DNA from 3 places in the Lysinibacillus sp. NPDC095746 genome. Region 3 is predicted to be linked to each of the others. Evidence: riboswitches for the same ligand, from Rfam matches in the RefSeq annotation. Region 3 holds a riboswitch; each other region holds the start of a gene.
What was found. A riboswitch is a leader RNA that binds a small molecule or an ion and turns the genes downstream of it on or off. The one in region 3 is predicted to bind thiamine pyrophosphate.
Positions count from the first base shown of each region.

Region 1: linked by a shared signal. The riboswitch ahead of tenI (thiazole tautomerase TenI) and the one ahead of ACIQ7N_RS18955 (ABC transporter substrate-binding protein) in region 3 are both predicted to bind thiamine pyrophosphate.
Region 2: linked by a shared signal. The riboswitch ahead of thiT (energy-coupled thiamine transporter ThiT) and the one ahead of ACIQ7N_RS18955 (ABC transporter substrate-binding protein) in region 3 are both predicted to bind thiamine pyrophosphate.

Region 1 is NZ_JBIWGL010000016.1:13,641-15,914, reverse strand. It holds gene ACIQ7N_RS13035 (TetR/AcrR family transcriptional regulator) at 1-320, opposite strand, end outside; TPP riboswitch at 1,302-1,409, shown strand; gene tenI (thiazole tautomerase TenI) at 1,409-2,128, shown strand; gene thiO (glycine oxidase ThiO) at 2,129-2,274, shown strand, end outside.
Region 2 is NZ_JBIWGL010000017.1:78,919-81,192, forward strand. It holds gene ACIQ7N_RS14000 (magnetosome magnetite crystal formation protein family) at 117-452, opposite strand; TPP riboswitch at 574-682, shown strand; gene thiT (energy-coupled thiamine transporter ThiT) at 815-1,375, shown strand; gene ACIQ7N_RS14010 (hypothetical protein) at 1,520-1,882, shown strand; gene ACIQ7N_RS14015 (DUF3221 domain-containing protein) at 2,213-2,274, shown strand, end outside.
Region 3 is NZ_JBIWGL010000030.1:3,254-5,527, forward strand. It holds gene ACIQ7N_RS18945 (ABC transporter permease) at 1-30, opposite strand, end outside; gene ACIQ7N_RS18950 (thiamine-binding protein) at 30-320, opposite strand; gene ACIQ7N_RS18955 (ABC transporter substrate-binding protein) at 322-1,317, opposite strand; TPP riboswitch at 1,468-1,579, opposite strand; gene parC (DNA topoisomerase IV subunit A) at 1,866-2,274, opposite strand, start outside.

The sequences.
Region 1 (2,274 bases), on a different contig from region 3:
AAGAGCAATGTTTGGTCAATTGCCTCAATATAAATTTGCTGTTCTTCAATCCAGTTTTTTAATTGTGGCCAAAGTAGGCCTTCATTAGATGGCACAAAATATTGAATGTCTTTCTGGTCATCATATTTTAAAACTTCGATAAAAACATGATTAATATTATCGAAATAACTATACAATGCACCTCTGGATATTCCAGCTTCGTCCATAATATCTTGCATAGTAGTGCGTACAAAACCTTTCTCGATAAACACCTTCTTAGCCGCTTCTATCAGTTCTTTCTCTCGTTCTTTTTTATATTCTTCACTAACTTTTGGAGCCATAAGCCACCTCCTTAATGAGTGACAAAACGCACATAAAAAACTATACACCGTTGTCGTTTATATTTTAGATTATACCGACACTAGTGTATAGTTTCAACCTTTTATATTCATAACATGGGCGATGTCTTAAAAAAATTCATATTCTACTATATAAGAATGTGATGAGTCAGCATTTAAGAAAGCAATCCGACTAAGTATTTCACAAGCAGAAGAAAAGAAAATAGAACTTGGTATTCAACAATTAGCAGCTTGTATAATCGAAATGTATAAGAAAACTAAAGATTATCCGATATCATTTAAGCCTTATCTTTAAAAGAGCGGATAGGATAGACTGACACTCTTAATATTTAGAGAAATACCCCGTAGATGTTAGATATAATAACTACTACGGGGTGTTTTTTACGAGTTCTATACTACTTTCAATCAATTTCATGGCACCATGACTTTTTCCATCTGAATGAAAATGAATTCGAAATATTAATATTTGAGACTGCTAGAAATCTATATAGTTGCCAAGTATTCGTTATATCTTTTATTAATTCTCTCCGTAACAGATAAACCAATTTCAGCTAATTTTGCCGGTATAGTTTCAAAGCATTTTAAACAATCCTGTTTTTTATTTTGCTCAATTAAAAATTCTAACAGTAGAAACATATACTGTTCATTGAATTCATCTAGCTCTAGCAACTTTTGTAAGCAATTATATTTCAAAAGAGAATTAACAAAATTTGTACTTACAACATACTCTTCAAGCGCACAATACTCTTTGCTTTAAGCGGAGTCTTATTTGAATAGCCCATGAATATTCTTCCCCCATAGCAATTTAGTTATTGCTGAATTGACGTCTCATATTGATTCTCCCGTTCTGTAAATTCATTTTTCCCCCAGCCAAATAAATGGCACCCCTAGTAATCTATTCATAATGATTGACATCTTCATGAATAGTGCTAATATTGGAAATAAATTAAATAAAATAAATAACTTATCCGCTAGGGGTGCCTTTGTAAAGGCTGAGATTGAAGTGTGACTTCGGGACTCTATGAACCTGACCTGGTTAATGCCAGCGTAGGGAAGTGGTATATGGAAATTTGTCCTTTTCATCTCCAGCCACTTTCTTTACCGAAAAGAAAGTGGCTTTTTTGCATCCTACATTTGGAAGGCGGGTAAGTCTTAAAGAGGTGACCCCCATTACTCTATTATCAAAAGCGATTCATGTCATTTCTAATGGAAAAATGCCAATGGAACAACTAAGTGAAATTTTAGCAGACATCCATCCATATGCCGACGCTATCCATTTGCGTGAAAAACAAATGAAGGCAAAAGAATTATATGAAGCAGTCAACCTGCTTTCCCGAGTTGGCGTTCCGTTATCCAAAATAATCATTAATGACCGGGTAGACGTTGCCGTTATTACAGGTGTGGAAGGAGTCCAACTAGCCTATCATAGTTTGAATGCATCTATGATTAAAGCCAACTTTCCTCAATTGACGGTTGGCTGTTCCATTCACTCGGTCGAAGAAGGAAAAAAGGTTCAACGCTTGGGAGCCGACTATGTGATATATGGTCATATTTTTTCTACCCAATCAAAGCCAGGATTGGAACCAAGGGGTTTAGAGGAATTAAAAAAGCTTACTGGTTCACTAGATATTCCTGTTATTGCAATCGGCGGTATTGCTCCTGAAAATACTAAACAGGTAATAAACAGCGGAGCCGACGGTATTGCTGTGATGTCAGGCGTTTTAAACGCCGATGATCCTCTATCTGCAATAAAAAGCTATCAAAAAGAAGTTAAAATGGAGATGTGTTGAGTGAAAAATACATTTGATGTTGCCATTATCGGGGGAGGAATTAATGGCTCTTCCATTGCCTATCAACTTTCTAAACTAGGAAAAAAAGTCGTCATTCTTGAAAAAGGAACTTTGGCCAATGAAGCCTCCAGTGCAGCAGCAGGTAT
Region 2 (2,274 bases), on a different contig from region 3:
TGACAATGGGGATAACGATAGGTGCTAATTTTACAGCGGTTTTAACAACTTTAGATACTTTCACAAAATAACAGCTCCTTAAGTACTATGTGTTCAAGGAGAGGTTAAGATGAAACTTATCGGACCACCCGAACAGCTTGAATAATATTCCAAATAACGACTCCTAATGAAACGAGAATATAAATTGCGAATGAAACAAACCAAATGATAAGAAAATTATTACTATCTGAATTTAGATCAAAATTAGTGTTGAATGATAAAGTTGAGAAAATAAAGACAGCAAAGAAAATTATACCGAATGCGACTGGGATTAAATGTGATATTAGTGCTCGAATAGAGTGCCTCTTTACGTCGCTATCTTTTGTCACAAAGTAAACAACTAATGGCACAATAAAGGGTGCAAATAAAATACTCAGATAACTAAAGGCAGATAATATTTTTTGGTTCTCCATAGTAGTACCTCCTTTTTTAATATTTACGCATGAAAAACGTTAAAGTTTCAAAAAAATGTGGAAGAGGTTGTAATCATAACAGTGTTTGCGTACAATGGGATTGTTCAATTAAATAAAGATGTACGACCACAAGGGGAGCTGATGATGTCAGCTGAGACTGGGCACGTAATGCCTTGACTCTTCGAACCTGTAAGTTAACACTTGCGTAGGGATTGTGGATAGAAACCGACACTTTTACGATGTGAGGCTCTGTCCTGGCATCGTTTTTTATCTTTTTAATGCCGGATAGGGACATATTTGCCAATTGATTGATTTCTATTCCTGCTCTTGTATCCTACATCGGAACAAAGGAGAGAATATTTATGGACAATAAAAAACTGTTAATGCTTGTGGAGATTGCAATATTCGCAGCGATTGGCCTTGTGCTCGATCAGGTTTCCTTTAAAGTATGGGCACAAGGCGGCTCTGTTAGTCTAGTGATGGTACCAATAATTTTAATAGCATTCCGCTGGGGCCTTATTCCAGGCATGACAACCGGTTTACTCATTGGTGTAATGCAAACAATGTTTGGTGCTACAATTGTGCATTGGCTACAAGGAACACTTGATTATGGTGTTGCCTTTACAGTAGTGGGCTTAGCGGCCGTTGTACGTCGACCGGTGCTTGAGGCTGCAAAAAATTTAAACAAAAAGAAAATGGCGCTTTATATTATTTTAGGAACTGTATTAGCAGGTTTTTTACGCTATGCAGTACATACCATTGGTGGCGCTGTATTTTTCGCAGAGTATGCAGGCGATCAAAATGCGTGGATTTATTCAATCATCTATAATGGAACATATATGCTACCAGCAACGATTTTAACAGCGATTGTCGGTGTTCTGCTATTTACGGCAGCACCTCAATTAATGCAACGAAAATCATAATGATTATGCCCTTCACATGAGTGAAGGGTTTTTGTTTTGGCTGTTTTCGAACGATTGTTGCTATTCAACGAACGGGCAGGATAGTTTAACAAGAAAATGTTGTAAAATAAAGTGAGAAACTGAAGACTTAGGAGATGTGTTAATTTGGCTTATATTCACGAGTTTGGAATAGTTGAATGTATTGAAAAAAATAAAGAGTATGTTAGTTATGAACCTGAAAAATATAATTGCATAGGTGTAGATGGGGACCTTTTTGATGAACTTATGTCTAAGGATTTTGGTGAAAAAATGAATCATCTGGAAACATTCGCACATAACACAAATAGACCTTATAAAAGCCTCGCCTATTTTGGAATAACATTGATACCGTCGAGTTCTCATAAACAATTTTTAAATATGGTTAGTGAAGCAAACGATGAGTACAAATCAGAAGAACTTGAAGAATTGATGAAAAAAATAGCTGAAGCAATAAAAGAAGATAGTTGGTTGATTCATTATGGTGTTTAATTTTGTCAATACATATATGTAAGATTAGAGGTGATTGTTCGATTAGAGCAATCGCTTCTTGTGCTAACGGGGCAGTTTAGTGCAACAAGGAGTACCTTTAAAATTATGGGGATTTACAACGCTAAGTTAAGAAATGTGACCAAACGACGCTTTGGGAACTAATATTATACTTCAAAGTGTTTCGTGATAATAAGTTGTTTAATTCATAATTTTAATTTGAAATTACAATGTATTAAGTTATTCCGCAAACGGGCCATCTAATTGCTTATGGCTTGTTGATTTAACAAGTGAAATCGTCTAATAATTTTATTGAGTCTGGAGGTGTATGAATTGAAAAAAGGAATATTTATTATTCTGTTCGTTTGTATATTGAGTGCATGCACTCAGCAAGG
Region 3 (2,274 bases):
CGTCCTTCCTTGTTTGAAAGCCTGCCTCATTACTTGTATTTCTCCGTTAGTGTATTCATTGTAATACCGGATGGCTGATATAAAATTTTCACTTGCGTAATGACATTAATAGCGCCAAGCTCAATCATCTTGTCATTCATTTTTTCAATGATTTGTAGTAAAGTCGTTAGCTCACCTTCCATGGTCGTTTCTAATGGATGAACTTCATATTTTACCCCTGATGCGTCGATAACCGCAATCGCTGCATCGACAAACGGGATCACATCCTCATATTTTTCAGTTTTCGGGATAATTTGTACACTTATTAATGAGTTTGCCATATTACTTTGTCTCCTTTTTCGGTAAAAAGTCGTTTGTAAATGCTTGTTTTGCGTTAAATTCGCCCTCTAAAACTTTATTGTCCGCCATCCATTTCGCGTAATTTTCCCAAACAGCTAGCTTTTGCTCGCCCCATTGTGCTGCGTCGTCTTGATACTTATCTGCTAACCATTCCTGACTTTTATGCACAAGGTTCTTATCTAAATCAGGTACCGCTTCTAGTAAAATATCTGCTGCTTCATTTGGATGATTGATCGCATAGTCATAGCCTTTTGCTGCAGCAGCGACAAATGCTTTTACCGTCTCAGGATCATCCTTAATCATTTTTTCATTTGTAGCAAGTACAGGTGTGTAGTAATCTAACTGATCACTATAATCTGTTAAATATAGCATGTTGAGTTTTTCGCCACGCAGTTCTGCTTCAATACCTGTCCATGCATAATAAATCCACGCAAAATCAATATCTTTTTTCATCATTGTGAAGAAATCTATATCGCCTGCATTGATAATATCTAATTTATTGATATCTGCATTTTTTGTTTGCATTAGTGATTGCAGTACTGCCTTTTCAAGTGGTGCCCCCCAGCCACCGTAAGTTTTACCTTCAAAATCCTTCGGTGACGTAATGCCTTTTGATGCAATGGATGCGAAGCCAGAAGTATTATGTTGAATAATCGCCGCGATTGATACTAGCGGTACATCTTGCACACGTGCCTGTGTAATCCCTTCCTGATAACTTACGCCAAACTGAGCCTTGCCAGACGCCACAAGCTGATCTGCTCCCGCTTCGCCCGGTAATATTATATCTACATCTAAACCCTGTTCCTTAAAGAAGCCAAGTTTTTCCGCTACATATAAACCAGTATGATTTGTGTTCGGTGTCCAATCTAGGACAACCGATACTTTTGTTAATCCTTTAGCATCCTTTTTAGCCTCTTTTTCGCTACAGCCCACTAATGTGAAAAGTGCAGCCATTAGGACCAATAACCATTTTTTCATGCTTAATCCTCCAAGTAAGTAGTGTGAAATGTTCATGAATGAATGCCTTTACCAGAAGAAAGCGTTCACGGTCTGTGTATACAACAAAAGTCTGAAAACAAAAAACGCCTAGGATTCCTCCCAGACGTTTTACAATCAATATCAAAAATTTCTTTTTGAATAGATGTTCCCTACGCTGGTACGAGCCAAATCAGGTTCAAAGGGTCAGTGTCTATATCGGACACAATCTCAGCTGGCAACACCAGCCCCCCTACATTCTTTCCATATGAACTTTTCGTGATTATTATACCCATATCTATCCGGAAATGACAAGGCTCTGTTTACCGATCGTGCTGTAAAAATAATTTAACAGCATCGTCTTTCAATAGCTCTATCTTCTGACATATATTTGGCAACTACCAGCCCATTAATGAATTTTTCTTTATCAGCGATTGTTGGGAGTTTATCAGCGATTGCCCTAATTTATCAGTTGAAAACACAAATTAAATTTTAAGTACGATAATTATAAAAAGCCCAGCTCTCAAAGAGCATGGGCTAGAAAACTAATGTTATTTCTCTTCTTTTTTGACCGTAAAGACATGAGAAATGGCACCGTCAGTAGCAATATCTACTTTAAAGGAACCGTTGGAGTGGCGATCTGCTCGAGTTAATGCATGTACGTCAAGAATCTCTTGCATGCCTTTTTCCGTCTCGATTGTTAGTTGTTCCTCATCTGTAACCTTTACTACAGCCACGATACGATGTGGGTTCGCTTTTAATTCTGTTAACACTTTTAAGCCGCGTTTTGCACGACTCGTCATCTCTACCTCAGCAACATTCATTTTTTTCACCGCACCGCGATGTGTCACAATCGCAACATATGCCGTGGCATTTGGCGGTAAAACATTGATGCCAACTAATGCTTCGCCGTCTTTCAGCGTAATCCCTTTCACACCGCCTGTTTTAACACCCGTTACT